Regions from separate parts of the Paenibacillus sp. CB74 genome, predicted to be linked through region 2. Evidence: riboswitches for the same ligand, from Rfam matches in the RefSeq annotation. Region 2 holds a riboswitch; the other holds the start of a gene.
What was found. Region 2 has a riboswitch for glycine ahead of gcvT (glycine cleavage system aminomethyltransferase GcvT). Riboswitches for the same ligand answer to the same signal wherever they lie in the genome.
Positions count from the first base shown of each region.

Region 1 (8,712 bases), 2.1 Mb from region 2:
ATGCTAGGGCTGCTATTGGTGGCTTACGCATCCAGTGAGTTCCTGCCGATTCCCGTGTCGGTGATTGTGGGCTCGGTTGCACTGCTGTTCGCTTTACTGGCACGCAAGAGCGAGGCAGTTGATCTGAAACGGGTCATCAAGGAAGCACCGTGGTCGATTGTGGTGTTCTCCGTGGGTATGTACATCGTCGTATATGGACTGCGTAATGCAGGATTAACGGCTCATCTGAGCCGCTGGCTAGATGCCATAGCAGAGCATGGCCTGCTGGCCGCTTCGCTCGGAATGGGCATTATAGCGGCCGTATTGTCATCGCTGATGAACAACTTGCCTACCGTATTGATTAACCTGCTAGCCATCCAGGGTGCGCACACGGAAGGGATCATCCAAGAGGCATTCATCTATGCCAATGTCATTGGTTCCGATCTGGGTCCCAAAATGACGCCGATTGGTTCACTTGCCACATTGCTATGGCTGCATGTGTTATCCCGTAAAGGTGTGAAGATCACATGGGGGTATTATTTCAAAGCAGGTATCATCCTGACCATTCCAACCTTGTTCATTACCCTAGCCGGGTTGGCGTTATGGTTATGGATTCTGGGTTAGAAAAAGTAGTTTTACATTAAGTATCCATAAGATAATTCTGTTGTAATGTAAAAAGCTGCTCTCACAGCCGGTGCTACGCACTGGCTGTGGGGCAGTTTTTTGTTTCCTACTTTTGTACCTTCTTATAGAAGAAACAGATTTTCTTACTCTATCAAAGAATCAACAAAGAAATTTACGTAAGGCCAGCCTACTATAGGGCTGGCCTTTTTTGCCTACTTCCCAGGCAGGAGATTGAAATGCCTGAGATTCAACGAGCGCTGACACAGCGCAGTACATGGAAACCGCGATCGTAGTGAAGGGGACGGAATCGATTCTGAAGAAGCGAAGCGTTCGCCTTTGTCTCCAAATTTCAACAATCAAATTGTTGATCAGAGAAATTTGGAGACAACAGCGATCAGAAGAACGATCCGTAACCGGAACGGCCACTCAGAGTGTTAAATTTATATTAATTTATTAATGTGTAAAATCTTCATGGAAATCTGGACACAATACGGATTGAAACAACGTCCGTTCCCGAAGCGGCCACTTCAGAGCAATTTGTCTCAGATAAATTTCAATATGCAGCCGATATTTTTAACATTGCGTTTACAAAACACTGATTTTAAGATGACATACCGAAACTACAATGATTAAAGAGTTGATGGTGAACAAACAAATTCACAAAACGCCATCACTACATTGGGGGAGGAAAACAAAACATGTTTAAAAAGTTGCCGTTTATTTTGATGACCTTAACGTTCGTACTGGTGCTCGCTGCATGCGGATCGAAAAATGACGCGGGTACAGAGGGTGCTGCAAGCAATGGTTCAGGGGAAGCTACTGCTGAGCTTAGCGGTAACATTCTGGCAGTCGGATCGACAGCATTGTTACCTCTGGTAGAACAAGCTGGACAGAAATTTATGGCAGTTGATGAATATAAGAACGTAACGGTTCAAGTTCAAGGTGGCGGTAGTGGTACTGGTTTGACACAAGTATCTGACGGACAAGCTACAATCGGTAACTCTGATGTATTCGCTGAAGAGAAGCTGGAGGACGAAGCCAAAGTAAAAGAACTGGTTGACCATCAAGTAGCCGTAGTAGCTATGGCTCCAGTTAGCAACAAAGATGCAGGTGTAGAAGATTTGACGAAGCAGCAACTGGTCGACATTTTCTCCGGTAAAGTGACGAACTGGAAAGACGTTGGTGGCGCGGATAAAGCAATTGTTATTGTAAACCGTCCAAGTAGTTCCGGTACGCGTGCAACGTTCGAGAAGTATGCATTGGGTGCAAAAATGGATGATATCCAAGGTTCGATTCAAGAAGATTCTTCTGGTAACGTAAAAAAATTGGTAGCTGAAACACCAGGTGCTATTGGTTACCTTGCCCTGTCTTACTTGGATGACAGCTTGCAAGTGCTGAAATACGAAGGTGTAGAAGCAACAGTTGAGAACGTGGAAGCAGGAACTTATCCAGTGTGGGCTTACGAGCACATGTACACCAAAGGTGAGCCGGATGCAGCAACAAAAGCGTTCCTGGACTATATCCTGAGTGACGAAATTCAACAAAACGACGTGACAGAACTTGGATACATTCCAATGTCAGGCATGAAAGTAAAACGCGATGCAGCAGGTAATGTGGTTCAATAATCTTTGAACTTGCGCATACAGCGAAAGAGGCGGACTTAGGTCCCGCCTCTTTACGCGGTTTGCTCTGAAATAATCCCATATTTTGCATTAATTCTACTATAGAAGGATGGTTGTTATGGAACAGACCGAAGGGGGAACGGTAATGAATAACAAGTTGAAACCGCGCCGGCCCTTAAAAGAAAAACATTATTGGGAAGAGTGGACGGGACGGATCTATACGTCGATTTGTGTCGTTTTCCTGATCGTTGTCATGTTTTCCATTGTTTATTTTGTAGCGTCCAAGGGACTGTCCACATTTTTCCAAAACGGAATAAGCATAAGCGAATTCCTTGGTGGAAAGACGTGGAATCCAACTGGAGAACCTGCGTTCTACGGGGCATTGCCGTTCATTACAGGTTCTTTCATTACAACCTTGCTTGCAGCATTGATCGCTAGTCCACTTGGCCTGTGTGCAGCACTCTTCATGACAGAGATTGTACCGGGTAAAGGGAAAAAGATATTGCAACCTGCGATTGAGCTCTTGTCCGGAATTCCGTCCGTTGTGTATGGATTTATCGGTCTGAGTGTCATCGTACCTTTGCTGCGCAGTATCTTTGGTGGAACAGGCGTCGGGATTGCAGCCGGATGTCTTGTTCTTGCGGTAATGATTCTTCCTACGGTAACAAGTATTATGGCAGACGCTTTGTCCGCGTTGCCAAAAGGATTGCGTGAATCCTCGTACGCACTGGGTGCCACTCGCTGGCAAACCATCTACCGTGTCATCATTCCAACGACTTTGCCAGCTTTGTTGACAGGTGTCGTATTGGGTATGGCCCGTGCTTTTGGTGAGGCCCTTGCTGTGCAGATGGTTATCGGTAATGCACCGCATGTTCCAACATCCTTGCTCGAATCGGCTTCAACATTAACAAGTGTAATTACACTCAGCATGGGTAACACCACGATGGGTTCTGTTCATAACAATGCACTGTGGAGTATGGCGCTTGTCCTGCTGGTGATGACATTTGTCTTCGTCATTCTGGTTCGCCTGCTTGAAAGGAGGAACCGGGTATGAAAATGAAGGCAAAGACGGTAGATAAAATTGCAACATCCGTTATCGTTGTATTGGCCCTGTTCATTGTTATTATATTGCTCGGTCTGCTTGGCTTCATCATGTATAGAGGCATTGGACATATTAGCTGGAACTTCCTGACGAGCGCACCCCAGTTGCTTAAAGGTGGCGGCGGGATTGGTCCACAGCTCTTTAACTCCGTATTCCTGTTGATTCTGACGTTGATTGTGACCATTCCACTCGGATGGGGTGGTGGGATTTACATGGCGGAGTACGCCAAGCCAGGCAAGATCACCAGCTTCATTCGTCTTGTCGTTGAAGTGTTGTCATCATTCCCTTCCATCGTTATCGGTTTGTTTGGTCTCTTGTTGCTAGTCAATCAATTTGGTCTTGGTTTCTCCCTGATCTCGGGTGCCCTGGCTCTGGCGATCTTTAACTTGCCACTGATGGTGCGGACAACGGAGCAGGCCTTCCGGGCCGTTCCGAAGGAACAGAAGGAAGCAGGTCTGGCACTTGGACTGTCCAAGTGGAAGATTATCACTTCCATTCTGCTGCCTGTGGCATTGCCGAGCTTGATTACGGGTACGATTCTGGCATCGGGCCGGATCTTCGGTGAGGCGGCAGCATTGATGTTTACCGCAGGTATGAGTAGTCCGCCATTGGACTTTACAGATTGGAATCCGACGAGTCCGAGATCACCGCTTAATCCGTTCCGTCCGGCAGAGACACTTGCTGTCCATATCTGGAAAGTGAACAGTGAAGGCATTGGACCAGATTCCAAAGAGGTGGCAGCAGGGGCATCCGCCGTGCTTGTCATTCTCGTGCTGGCGTTCAATCTAAGTGCGCGCTGGATCGGTCGGGTTGTATTCCGCCGCATGACAGCTTCGAAATAAGGAGGAACCAACATGGCCATACCTTTTGGTACGGAACAGTTAAGCATATATTATGGACATTTTCAGGCGGTCAAGCAGATCAGCCTGACGTTTCCCGAATCGAGTGTAACGGCACTTATCGGGCCGTCTGGGTGTGGTAAATCTACGTTCCTACGGTCGCTTAACCGAATGAACGACGAGATCGCCGGTTCCCGCACAGAGGGACATATCTGGATGGATGGTAACGATCTGAATGAGCCTGGAACCGATGTAATCAAGCTTCGCCAGAAGATTGGCATGGTGTGGCAGAAGCCGAATCCTTTTCATAAGTCCATCTACAACAATATCGCGTTTGGCCCCCGCTACCGTGGTACGAAGAGTAAGAAGGCACTGGATGAGATTGTGGAAAAAAGCTTGCGTCGTGCTGCGCTTTGGGACGAAGTGAAAGACAGACTGAATGAATCAGCCTTGTCTCTCTCAGGTGGACAACAGCAGCGGTTATGTATCGCCCGCGCCTTGTCTGTTGATCCGCAGATTCTGCTGCTCGATGAGCCTGCATCTGCACTAGACCCGGTATCCACGGGTAAAGTTGAAGAATTGATTACCGAGCTCAAGAAGGAGCTGCGGATTGTTATTGTTACCCATAACATGCAGCAGGCAGCACGTATTTCGGATTATACAGCTTACTTTTATCTGGGCAGCATGATTGAGCACGGGGATACAGAGCATATTTTCACGAACCCGGACAATCGTCTGACGCAAGAATACATTATGGGGCGTTTCGGATAATTGGATCATGGAGTGGAGTGTCACATAGAGCAACAGACAGAGAGATGAAGAAATAAATAGAGACAGAAGCACAATGCCTGGACGTTTGTTCGGGGGTTGTGCTTTTTATTTTATAATTACAGTGGGATTTTCTGTATGCAGGATCAACATTATGCTACGATATTTAGTACAAAGATAGCGTTTACATAAATTTAAAGGAGATGTTGATAATCACTACGGATCAGAGGTCTTACTACCATGTGGCAACACAGGTCATACAGAATTACGCGATTGAAAAACCTGTCGTTTCCTATATTCGTCATAACGAGAATCTGACGTATCATGTCGTTGATGAAGCAAGCGGGCAGAAGTATCTGCTCCGTATCCATCAAGCAGCATATGCAAGTATGTCAGGCATTCAGCACACGCCTTCTGCATTGGAGGCAGAGATGGACCTGCTTCATGAGTTAAATGCAACAACAGCATTACGCGTCCAACATCCGGTACGCAATGTATCGGGAGATTGGGTCACGTTATGGACAAGTGAAGAAGGTAAAGAAATCTGCTGTACAGTACTGGAGTGGATTGAGGGCAGGGACATCCAACAGGGAGAACGCCTGACAACAGAGCAGATATATGATCTTGGTGCTCAGCTGCAGATGCTTCATCAATATGGACGTGTGGAGAATCAGACAGATCGAACTAAGGTACGCCCGGCATATGGCAATGGCCATGAGAATTTGGTCATGCTAGGGCAGCTGGAAGAGGGAGTCCGATTGGGAATTTTTACAACGGAAGACTTCGATCTGCTTCGGGAGACGTTTGAGAACATTAACGAGCAGTTAGGAGCGTACCCTCTCGATGAAAAGACCTGGGGCGTTATTCATGGAGATATTACTCGCAATAATCTGCTGATCACGGATCAGGGGATGTCCATGATTGATTTTTGTCTACACGGTTATGGTTATTATCTTTTTGATGCCGGGGGGGCAGCGCTTATATTTAATCGGGAGGAACGTGACATATTCTTATCTGGATACACAAAACAGATCGCACCACTGACGGATCGAGATATCCGTTTAATGGAAGGGTTCATGCTGATCTTTACACTTGGTTATTATGCTTTTCAGATGGCGAACGAGTCTAGGCACGAATGGATGAAAGATCGCATGCCGAAGTTATGCAGCAAGTATTGCAGACCTTATGTACAGAACGAGAGTATCTTCTACGAACTGTGAATTATAATTCAGATGTGCAGATCCGGAAGGGCTATGAACAGGTAGTTCAAAAATCATGGTTGCCTGAATACCCGAACAGTTTCGTGGATAATATCATAAATAGTAGTAAGCGCTTTATGAATTGAAGGGAAATGAAATAATCTGTTTAAAAAATTTCTTTTACCGAATTAATGTGATGAAAGCTGACAAAATATTCTGGTTTTCATCGAATCAATCGAAAATGAAGGAAAAACATCTAAAGAAATCGTTAAGTTTGTTGACACTGATCTTCCGGTCGATTAATCTTAATGAAGAAGAATGAACGATTTCCATTACTGTTCTGACATACGCTCAGAATGGTTCCATACAGCGGATGATAACGAGCGGGAGAGACCTGAGTTAGCCGAGCAATGGCTAGTGTTCAGGCACCGAAGGAGCAAGCTGCTGCGCACCCGGCCCAGTGGTTAATCTCTCAGGTAAATGTACCATCGTTGGACGCAACTCTGGAGAGTGCGCGAACTGCGCCACCCAAGGGGTATATGATCAGTCAGTCTGGTGACTTGTCTGCAATTGTAGGGCATGCACCTTGTCGTGAGACACTGCTGATCGTGAAACTCTCAGGTATCGAGGACAGAGAGAGGGCCTGTGGCCTTCTTCTGTCCTTTTTTGATGTCATCATTCAGTAATAAAGGAACATTATGGCATGGGATCTGGATGGAAATGACGAATACAATTGGAGGGTTATGAGGTGCGATTTAAAGATGTTTTCTCAATTATTGGTCCGTCGATGACGGGGCCTTCAAGTTCACATACAGCTGGAGCAGCAAGACTGGGAAGAATTGCGCGTCAGTGGCTAGGTTGTACGCCTGAACGTGCCCGGCTGACGCTCTACGGTTCATTTGCTGATACGTATCAGGGCCACGGAACAGATCTGGCACTGATCGGCGGTCTGCTGGATTATGTTACAGACGATCCGCGCATCCCGGATGCGGAGCAATACGCAGAGGAAGCGGGTATGGAGGTTGAGTTTTATACAAGCGGTCTGCCTGCTCCTCATCCCAATACGGTCAAAATTGAGTTGTGGCATGAAGGGCGTACATGTTCCTTAATCGGTGCTTCTATTGGTGGTGGTAGTGTGTCGGTGCATGCGATGAATGATTTTCGTGTCCAGATTAGTGGTGAGTTTCCGACACTCGTGCTGCGACATGCAGACAAGGCAGGGGTGCTTGCCTCGGTAACGTCCACGATCAGTTCATCTGGGGTTAACATCGGGTATATGCAGGTGGATCGGAAAGCCCGTGATGGCGAAGCACTTACTGCGATGGAGATGGACGGCGTGCCGAATCCTGATATGCTCAAGCGTCTAAAAGAGCTGGATCATGTACTGGACATTCGTGTCATCGATTTGAAGAGAGGAGTTGATTCGGATGCGATTTAAACATTTACATGAACTGAATACGATCTGTACAGCGGAATCCAAAACGATTGCTCAATTGATGATCGAGGAGCAGGTTCAGGAGACCAATACACCGGAAGCGGATGTTGTGAAACAGATGTCTGAATATTATCAGGTGATGAAGGAAGCGGTGCGTAAAGGGTTAACGGAAGATACCACATCACGTAGTGGATTAACGGGTGGAGACGGTAAAAAAATGGCCGAGTACATTCGCAAAGGTGAGACTTGCTCAGGAGATGCTTCCGCACTTGCCATGGCGTATGCCCTGTGTGTATCTGAAGTGAATGCCTCCATGGGCCGGATTGTGGCAACACCTACAGCCGGTTCCTGCGGCATCATCCCTGGTGTTTTTATCAGCTCACAGGAGCGATTTGGCTGGACGGACGAACATTTGGTGAATGGGTTGTTCTGCGCGGGAGCGATTGGTTATGTTATTGCCAACAATTCATTTATCTCTGGTGCAGAAGGTGGCTGTCAGGCAGAAGTGGGTTCCGCGATCGGCATGGCTGCGGGTGCCATGGTTGAACTGCGTGGAGGTACACCGGAACAGGTCGTTCATGCCGTTGGTCTAGCGTTAAAAAATACACTGGGCCTGATCTGCGATCCGGTCGCAGGTCTCGTTGAAATTCCATGCATCGTACGTAACGGACTGGGTGCCGTTACGGCGCTGGCTGCGGCCGACATGGCATTGGCCGGAGTGCGTAGTGCTATTCCGTCAGATGAAGTCATCGACGTGATGCTGGAAGTAGGCAGTGCGATGCCGAGCCGCCACCGGGAGACAGCCCAAGGTGGGTTGGCTCAGACACCAACGGGTCGCAAAATGATGCAGAAGCTGGCTAAACCGAAGGCCAAGCGTGCAGAGCCTGAGACGGAGTCGAAGCCAGCGGATGCTGACACAGCTACAAGTGGGACGGATACTGTTCAAGCGGAAACGGATCCTCAGGTTTAATCTGAACGGGGGTCACCGAGGAATAACCAGTGACATGATGATGTATAACGGCGATATAAAAACAAGCGTCCGCGAACCCGAATTCGGGTTCTGCAGGACGCTTGTTTAATGCCGCCAAATGATGTGAAGCTAGGCTACTTATAAGTGACTTCAGATGTATCTGTATTATGAATC
Region 1 covers NZ_CM146009.1:4,819,786-4,828,497, reverse strand. The annotation lists gene ACX9NY_RS21245 (arsenic transporter) at 1-603, shown strand, start outside; gene ACX9NY_RS21240 (phosphate ABC transporter substrate-binding protein PstS family protein) at 1,302-2,228, shown strand; gene pstC (phosphate ABC transporter permease subunit PstC) at 2,344-3,279, shown strand; gene pstA (phosphate ABC transporter permease PstA) at 3,282-4,169, shown strand; gene pstB (phosphate ABC transporter ATP-binding protein PstB) at 4,182-4,937, shown strand; gene ACX9NY_RS21220 (phosphotransferase enzyme family protein) at 5,177-6,154, shown strand; glycine riboswitch at 6,508-6,630, shown strand; glycine riboswitch at 6,635-6,769, shown strand; gene sdaAB (L-serine ammonia-lyase, iron-sulfur-dependent subunit beta) at 6,882-7,571, shown strand; gene sdaAA (L-serine ammonia-lyase, iron-sulfur-dependent, subunit alpha) at 7,561-8,538, shown strand; gene ACX9NY_RS21205 (alpha-glycosidase) at 8,712-8,712, opposite strand, start outside.
Region 1: it holds a riboswitch for glycine, as region 2 does, so the genes downstream of both, sdaAB (L-serine ammonia-lyase, iron-sulfur-dependent subunit beta) here and gcvT (glycine cleavage system aminomethyltransferase GcvT) in region 2, are expected to answer to the same signal.

Region 2 (8,712 bases):
ATCTCCATATGTTCCCCGCCTTGAGCCGCGATACCAATGACCATATAAGCCTTTTCATCGCCAAAATCAACCCCCTGTGGATACTGAATAACGGAGATGCCTGTGGATAAAATGAATGCTTTGGATTCCTTCGTGCCGTGCGGAATCGCAAGTCCGTTCCCTACATAGGTTGAGACAATCTCTTCACGTTCAATCATCTTCTCAATGTAATCAGCGGTAATATGTCCCGCATCCTTCAGAATCTGTCCTGCCATACGAATCGCTTCGTATTTGTCCTGAGCCGTCGCATTCATGATGACTTTATCTGTTGTTAACATACTCATAGTGGTTGACCTCCAATTTCGGTTTTACTGCGATAGAATCCAACGAGTTCCTGGGAAAGGTAATGAATGAGTTCATCCCTGATTCCCTTTTCCAGCAATGTAATCATTTCTTCCTGCAATAACAGGGCACTAATCTCACTGAGAACCTCCAGGCTTTCCTTGGATAATTCTCTCGGACCGAGCATCAAAAGAACATGGGTAACTCCTGCCGGATCAACCGGCGTACGAAGAAGTGGCTCCGTGAGCTGAAACAGACTGATAGACGGCCTGTATATCCCCTCACTTCGTGTATGAAACAGTGCAAGTCTTGTGCCGGGAATCTTCTGACTCCCCACTGCTTCACGTGCCTCCAGCCGTTTTGCGATCTCCTCTGGCTCCTTCAACACGCCCGTTCCATGGAGCACGTTGCACATCGCATACACCGTTTTATAGAACCCGATATCCTGATTATCCAGCGGGTACACCTGAAACTTGCCGATAATTCGGACGATTTCAACTAAAATAGCTTCCATTCCATCAGGGTCTGAGTAACGACTTGTTGTCTGAACCTCTGCTTCACGGGGCTTATTATGCTGTCGTTGTAACGTTGTTGTCCGGATAAAATGACGCAGACGTTCGCTCTCTTCTGCCGTAAGCAGTGGACTCACTTTGTAATACTGATGCTCATCCATCGGCAGATCGACCGTCGATAACACCAGATCATACTGATCTGTAGGTATCCGGGCAGCTTCATACCAGGACACGCTATCCATGATTCGAATCTCGGGAATCTCCTTGGACAATCGGCTGGATAGCATGCGCGATGATCCAATTCCGCTTGTGCACACGATAATCGCCCTGATCTCCCGTTTCAATGTACGCAACCTCTCGATGGAAGCCCCAAAGTGCATGACCAAGAAACCAATTTCCTCATCCGGAACGTCTGTGCCTGGCCAAGCTTGCCCAACAGATTGTTTGACCTCTTCGAACAGGGAGTCATAATCTTTGCGAATCTGCTGCAGTAGCGGATTACGTATCATCTGTTGCCCTTCAATTCGCTCCATTACAGGTTGCATATGACCAAGCAGACCTTCACGAAGCAATCGATCCTCATGAAAGGTGTAATGCGTTCTTGCCTGCATCTGATCAATCAGTGAATGTACCCTGTCCAGTAAAATCAAGTCGTCGATTGGCAACAGCCGCGAAGAGTGAATTCGCTGCTCTGTCTCAACTAATAATCTGTGAAAATAAGCTTGCTCATCTTGGGAGAATGTCAGCCCCAGTTGAGTGGATAACACACCGCATAAGCGGGAAGCCATATAAGGTGGAACCTTCATCTCATCCTGCTCTGCAGTTGCATCTTCCATGTTCTCTCGCGGAGAAATACGGCCAATGCCAAAGCCTTTACGAATACGTACAACTGCGACGGATAATTGAATCAGCAGCTTCATGTATTGGCGTTCCGGGATGTTCTCCAGCCATTCGATATCTGGTTGCCATAACGCATTTTCGATCGTAAGCACATCACCGTGTCCAATCATATCCAGCAATTTTTGGTTTACGATGGAGCCACCTTGTTCAGGTTGTCTTCCGAACAGGTCGGATTCATCCAGAAATTCCAAAGCAAGTGCAGCTATGGCTGTGCGATGAATCGTCTCACTCCCGTTAATCTTGACGCCATATCCACGTCTGCGAACCAGCTTCAGTCCCGCCTGACGAATCCGTGACTCCAGATCATCCAGATCTGTGGTTACGGTGGATACGGTCACTTTCAAATCCGAAGCCAGAGCGAGTAATTTCACAGGCTCCGCTTCATCAAGCAGGATGCAAAGCATGAAGAGCTTACGCTCTTCCGGCGTAAACTCTACATATTCTTTACCCTCCAGTTGCTGGCGCAATACAGCCAGATCATCGGAACTGGCATCAATTCGGATACCGGTTCCTGATTTTTTTTCCAGCCTCATGCCCAAAGGTTCAAGCCATTGTTCAATCATTTGCAGCTCCCGGTGAACCGTTCGGGTACTAACCTTTACTTCAACGGCAATTTCACCGGCAGTGACTTCATGTGGATGCTCCAGCAGAAACTCCACGATTTCACGTTGTCTTTTGGTAATACTCATATCTCAGCCTCCGGCTCAGGGAAAACGATTGCGCGCAATTACTTCAGACGTTCAACAAGCGCATCGTATTCCGGGCTTTTTAGGAAGTTGTCGATGGATATATGTTCTGCGTTCGGCGCAACGGAGCGGGCACGATCGGTTAATATTTGTTGTGTGATTACCACATCTGCATCCGGCGGGATATCACTGATGGCCGTGTTGGTCACCGTAACGTCAATCCCCTCTGCCTTCATCTTCTTGCGGAGAATGGAAGCACCCATGGCACTCGACCCCATGCCTGCATCACAGGAGAAGACAATCTTCTTCACATCTGTTTTCACTGTAGAAGAAGCCTTATCTGAAGCTCTGTCTGCTTCACGATGATTATTAGCCGTAATGCCTGCGTTTGGCACGGTTCCTTGACTCTTCATGTCTTTCATCCGACTGGATGCGGACTCCAAATCTTCGTCCTTTTGTTTACCCGTTTTCAGCAACACTGCTGCAATCAAGAATGAAACGACTGCTGCTACAAGCACCCCTGCGAGCATTGGCAGGTATCCACCTTTTGGTGTTAACAGGAAATACGCGATAATACTACCCGGTGATGGTGCCGAAACAAGTCCTGCTCCGGTGAGCATGAATGTTAATGTACCTGCGACGCCACCCGCGATTGCGGCAAGAATCAGAATCGGTCTCATCAGAATATAAGGGAAGTAGATCTCATGAATTCCCCCGAAGAAATGAATGATAACGGCACCTGGTGCAGAAGATTTGGCCATTCCGCGTCCAAAGAAGCAGTAAGCAAGCAAGATACCCAGTCCCGGACCCGGGTTGGATTCAAGCATGTATAGAACAGATTGTCCTAATTCTCTTGCCTGATCTGTTGCAATTGGTGTCAGAATACCGTGGTTGATTGCATTGTTCAGGAACAATACTTTACCTGGTTCGATAATCAGGTTGACCAGCGGTAGCAAGCCCAGATTCATCAGACCTTGCACACCGGCAGACAATACTTTGCTAATCGCTTCTACAGCTGGCCCAATACCCAGTAGAGCAAAAATCCCCAAGATCCCGCCAATAATACCGGCTGAGAAGTTGTTAACCAGCATTTCGAATCCGGCTTTAACTTTACCTTCGATTGATTTATCGAATTTTTTGATGATCCATGCTGCCAGTGGTCCGGCAATCATGGCACCGAGGAACATCGGAATATCACTACCCACGATGACCCCGATGGTCATAATGGCACCTACGACACCACCACGCTGACCATGCACCATCGTACCCCCGGTGTAACCAATTAACAGTGGGAGCAAATATTTAATCATTGGATCAACTAACTGTGCTAGTGTCTCGTTAGGGAACCAGCCTGTTGGAATGAACATGGCCGTAATTAATCCCCAGGCGATGAACGCTCCCATATTCGGCATGACCATACCACTCAGGAATCGGCCAAAACGCTGCACACCTACCCGTAGCCCACCTTTGGAATTGGACGATTGGTCCAAATTACTCATTGTATTATCCTCCTTGGATCAAGTGATTATGACTTATGAAAGGGGTATCATTTCTCCCCTGCTGTAATCCTAAGCGAGAATGCTCTCCTGTTCAATGAAATGAAAGCGTACTTTCGTCATGAACAATGATGACAACATTAGGTTATGTAATCGTTTTTATTGATGCATAATGGCTAAAACCATTGGTACACAAGGCTTTTCCTGCCTATGACTTTTGTCATTTCCAGCATCATTTTCTAACCTATAGCTTGGTCCAATCAGGTGATTTACATCCCTAATCTGCCTCGATCCCTATTCAAAACCATTCCTGGAAAGCACAAAAAACCTGTGCAAGCATCCGGCTCACACAGGTCGAAACAATATGAAGTTTATTTCATTTTTTTATAAAGTATATGTTAATAAGTACAAGTCCGTTGATCCTATTCTTCCGTATGTTTACGATACGCATCTGCATTCATCAATGCAGACAACGCTGCTGTCAGATCTCCCTCAACACGGATCTCAATCATCCAGCCTTCCTCGTAAGGAGAACTGTTCACAAGTTCAGGTGAGTCCTGCAACGAATCATTGACTGCAATAATTGAACCTGTGACGGGAGAGAACAAGTCCGACACCGTTTTGACCGATTCAATCGTTCCAATGCTGTCTTCTGCTTTTACATTGGATTCAAGGTCAGGCAATTCCACAAACACAATGTCACCCAGCTGATGCTGCGCGAACTCGGTAATGCCAATACGTACAGTATCCTCCCCTACGGTTTGCACCCATTCGTGCTCTTCACTGTACAGGAAATCACTTTTCAATTCGCTCATCGATATCCGCCTCGCTTTTCATTAATGAGTGCATGCGTTCTTTGACCTTAACCTTTTTCCCAGAACATAGCGTATGATATTTCGGATTCAAATGTCAAGATACCTCACAATTTATTTGATGACGGCCTCTCCAAACCGTAACCTAAATACACTCTTTCTACATATACTGGTGAAAACTAGAATAGTAAGCGCAGTCTTTTTAAATACACGAACAATATAATTCAAAATACAATAAATATTCGGTTTTAATTCAATATCAATGATATCGTTCTTGACATCAGTAGTGGATTCACGTTTTAATGAGGAGAGTAAATGTGTTTATTGGACTATGTTATACCCGCGGATGAATGTAAAGGGAGAGATTACCCGTGACACCCGATTCGGGATGTACATGAGGTAACGCCGAAGGAGTAAACCACCGATAAGCGGGGGTGAATCTCTCAGGCAAAAGGACTTTTACGGGACGCAACTCTGGAGAGCATCTATTCGCCCTGTACGGGCGTTATGATCACCCAAGGGGAAACCTGTTGTACAATACAGCGGGGTAACTCTCAGGTACAAGGGACAGAGCCTTAGAATACAGCGTGCTACTTGGCATGCCGATTCTTTGGCCTGTCCTTTTCCTTTTTCCCAAAAAAACGAAAAACAGGATTTCAATCGGCGCTGCCATAGCTGCCTTACCATACTTATCTACGAATGACTTCTAGCTGATAAATTAAAAAATACCCTGGTTCATTGATCCACGATTGCATATTCGGCCGTTTGACGGCCCATGACGAGGTGATTTGATGTCCGATTTGCTTAGAACACCACTCTTTCCCCTGTATCAGCAATACGAAGGCGTACGGTGCATTGATTTTGGAGGCTGGGAGCTTCCGGTGCAATTCAGCGGAATCCAGAAAGAACATGAAGCGGTGCGTGAGCGTGCTGGACTGTTTGATGTATCCCATATGGGCGAATTCACTGTACAGGGTGAGCAGGCTGAAGTTTTTTTGCAACAAATGACAACCAATGATGTAACCACGCTGGTTCCCGGTCAAGCCCAGTACACCCTGATGTGTTATCCAGATGGTGGTGTGGTGGATGATCTGCTCGTGTATAAGCTGGAAGATCAGCATTATATGCTCGTCGTTAACGCCTCCAATATCGACAAGGACTGGGCGTGGCTGCAAGATCACTTGATCCCTGGCGTAAACATGACCAACGATTCGGAGCAGACGGCGCTACTTGCCCTGCAAGGTCCACTGGCTGTGGATATTATCGGAAAAGTTACCGAAACGGATGTATCCACGATTGAACCGTTTCGTTTTGTGCAGGATGCCGAAGTCTGTGGAGTAAAATTGCTGTTGTCCCGTACCGGTTATACCGGTGAAGATGGCTTTGAACTATATATTCCAGCAGATCAGGCCGCTACCGTCTGGAACGGATTAATGCAAGCAGGCGAAGGTCACGGACTGGTGCCAACCGGACTTGGTGCCCGAGATACATTGCGCTTTGAAGCTAGGCTGCCCCTGTATGGACAGGAATTGTCGGCAACCATCTCTCCGCTTGAAGCTGGCGTTGGTATGTTTGTGAAACTGAATGCTGGACCTTTTATCGGACACGAAGCCTTGTTACAGCAAAAAAATGACGGGCCCGCCCGTAAACTGGTCGGCATCGAAGTGCTGGAGCGCGGTATTCCTCGCTCCCACTATCCGATTTACGCCGAAGGCGTACAGATCGGTGAAGTGACAACAGGCACGCAATCACCTACATTGAAGCGTAATCTGGGGCTTGCCCTCATCGACAGCAAATACGCTGCGCTGGGAACCCCGCTTGAGATTGAGATCCGAGGGAAGAAACTGAAAGCCGAGGTCGTAAAGACCCCTTTTCATAAACGGACACGTACGTCAAAGACACTTACTCAAGGAGCTGATCAATCATGAGCAAGCACCGCTACATTCCCATGACAGAACAGGATCAGAGTGCCATGCTCGCAACCATCGGTGTGGATTCACTGGAGGAACTGTTCCAGGACATTCCTCAGGAGATTCGTTATCAGGGCGAGCTGCCCGTATCCTCCAAACTTGATGAATATGCGCTGACACGGCACATGTCCAAACAAGCTGGTGCCAACGCCAATTTCGAAACACACGCAAGCTTCCTCGGCGCAGGCATATACGATCATCATGTTCCTTCCGTCATCAATCATGTCATTTCACGTTCCGAGTTCTACACTGCCTACACACCTTATCAGCCTGAGATCAGTCAAGGTGAACTACAGGCTATTTTCGAATTTCAATCCTACATTTGTGAATTAACCGGTATGGCTGTAGCCAATGCCAGTATGTATGACGGCGCAACCGCCTTTGCTGAAGCAGGTAATCTGGCCGCAGCGGCAACTCGTCGCAAACAGCTTATCGTATCCCGTACCGTTCATCCGGAAGCCCGTCAGGTATTGCAGGCGTATGCGCACGGACTCCGTCTGGAGATTATCGAGATCGGTTATAAGGATGGGGTCACGGACTGGGATGCCCTGCAAGCCGCCATATCGGATGATACCGCAGCTGTCATGATCCAGAGCCCGAACTTCTTTGGTGCCGTGGAAAATGTAAAACAAGCGGCCGACCTCGTGCATGCGCACAAGGGCCTGCTCGTCGTAAGTGCTAACCCGCTATCGCTGGGTCTGCTGGAAGCCCCAGGCAAGCTGGGTGCCGACATCGTTGTTGGCGATGCGCAGCCCCTTGGCATCGCCGCTTCACTCGGCGGCCCGACATGCGGATATTTCGCCGTATCCCAGCCTCATATGCGCCGAATTCCTGGCCGAATTGTAGGCCAGACAATGGACCGCAACGGCAAACGTGGATTTGTACTCACACTGCAAGCACGTGAACAGCACATCCGCCGCGAAAAAGCGACATCCAACATCTGTTCCAACCAGGCTCTGCTTGCACTCAGCGCATCTGTATATATGTCCATTATGGGTAAACAAGGCATGATTGATGTCGCGGATCTGAATCTGCAAAAGAGTCATTACACCCTAAATACATTAACTGCGATTTCCGGTGTTAGCCTGACATTTAATGCCCCAACTTTCAATGAATTTGTGATTAAGCTGCCTGAAGGAACTGACGTGGATGCCCTTCAGTTGAAACTGTTGGATGCGGGCTTTATTGGTGGCTATGAACTTGGACGTGATTATCCGGAGCTTGCCGGACATATGCTTATTGCTGTTACCGAACGACGTAGCAAAGAAGAGATCGACGAATTTGCACGAGTATTGGAGGGATCGCTGTGACTCAGGAAACGACAACAACGACAACATCGATACAAGGACAAGGACAATCTGAAATGGGTGCCTCTGTCTCCACTCCGGCTCAATCTGAGACAGCTACAACATTCAGCGCACAGACCTTATCTCCTGCTCCGGAACAATCCTTGATCTTTGAACTCAGCAGCCCTGGACGTGTCGCTTATTCCCTGCCGGAATGTGACGTTCCTCGTCAGGCTGTTGATACGTTGATTCCCCGGGAAATGCTCCGTTCGGAAGCAGCAGCACTGCCAGAAGTATTTGAGGTAGATGTTATCAGACACTATACTGCGCTGTCCCGTCGTAATTTCGGCGTAGATAACGGATTTTATCCGCTGGGTTCTTGTACGATGAAATACAATCCGAAGATTAATGAGGATGTTGCACGTTACAATGGTTTCGCCAAAATCCACCCTTATCAGCATGAATCCAGCATTCAAGGTGCACTTGAACTGTTATATACTTTGCAAAATGACCTTGCGGGGCTGACAGGTATGGATGCGGTAACCCTGCAACCAGCCGCTGGTGCCCATGGAGAATGGACTGGACTTATGATGATTCGTGCGTACCACGAAGATCGTGGTGAACAACGTACCAAAGTCATCGTGCCCGATTCATCTCACGGCACCAACCCGGCAAGTGCAACCGTTGCAGGATTTGAGACCGTGACGATTCCATCCCGCGCAGATGGAC
Region 2 covers NZ_CM146009.1:96,563-105,274, reverse strand. The annotation lists gene ACX9NY_RS00490 (PTS mannitol transporter subunit IIA) at 1-323, opposite strand, end outside; gene ACX9NY_RS00485 (BglG family transcription antiterminator) at 320-2,422, opposite strand; gene ACX9NY_RS00480 (PTS mannitol transporter subunit IIBC) at 2,461-3,918, opposite strand; gene gcvH (glycine cleavage system protein GcvH) at 4,338-4,730, opposite strand; glycine riboswitch at 5,074-5,196, shown strand; glycine riboswitch at 5,200-5,300, shown strand; gene gcvT (glycine cleavage system aminomethyltransferase GcvT) at 5,519-6,655, shown strand; gene gcvPA (aminomethyl-transferring glycine dehydrogenase subunit GcvPA) at 6,652-8,007, shown strand; gene gcvPB (aminomethyl-transferring glycine dehydrogenase subunit GcvPB) at 8,004-8,712, shown strand, end outside.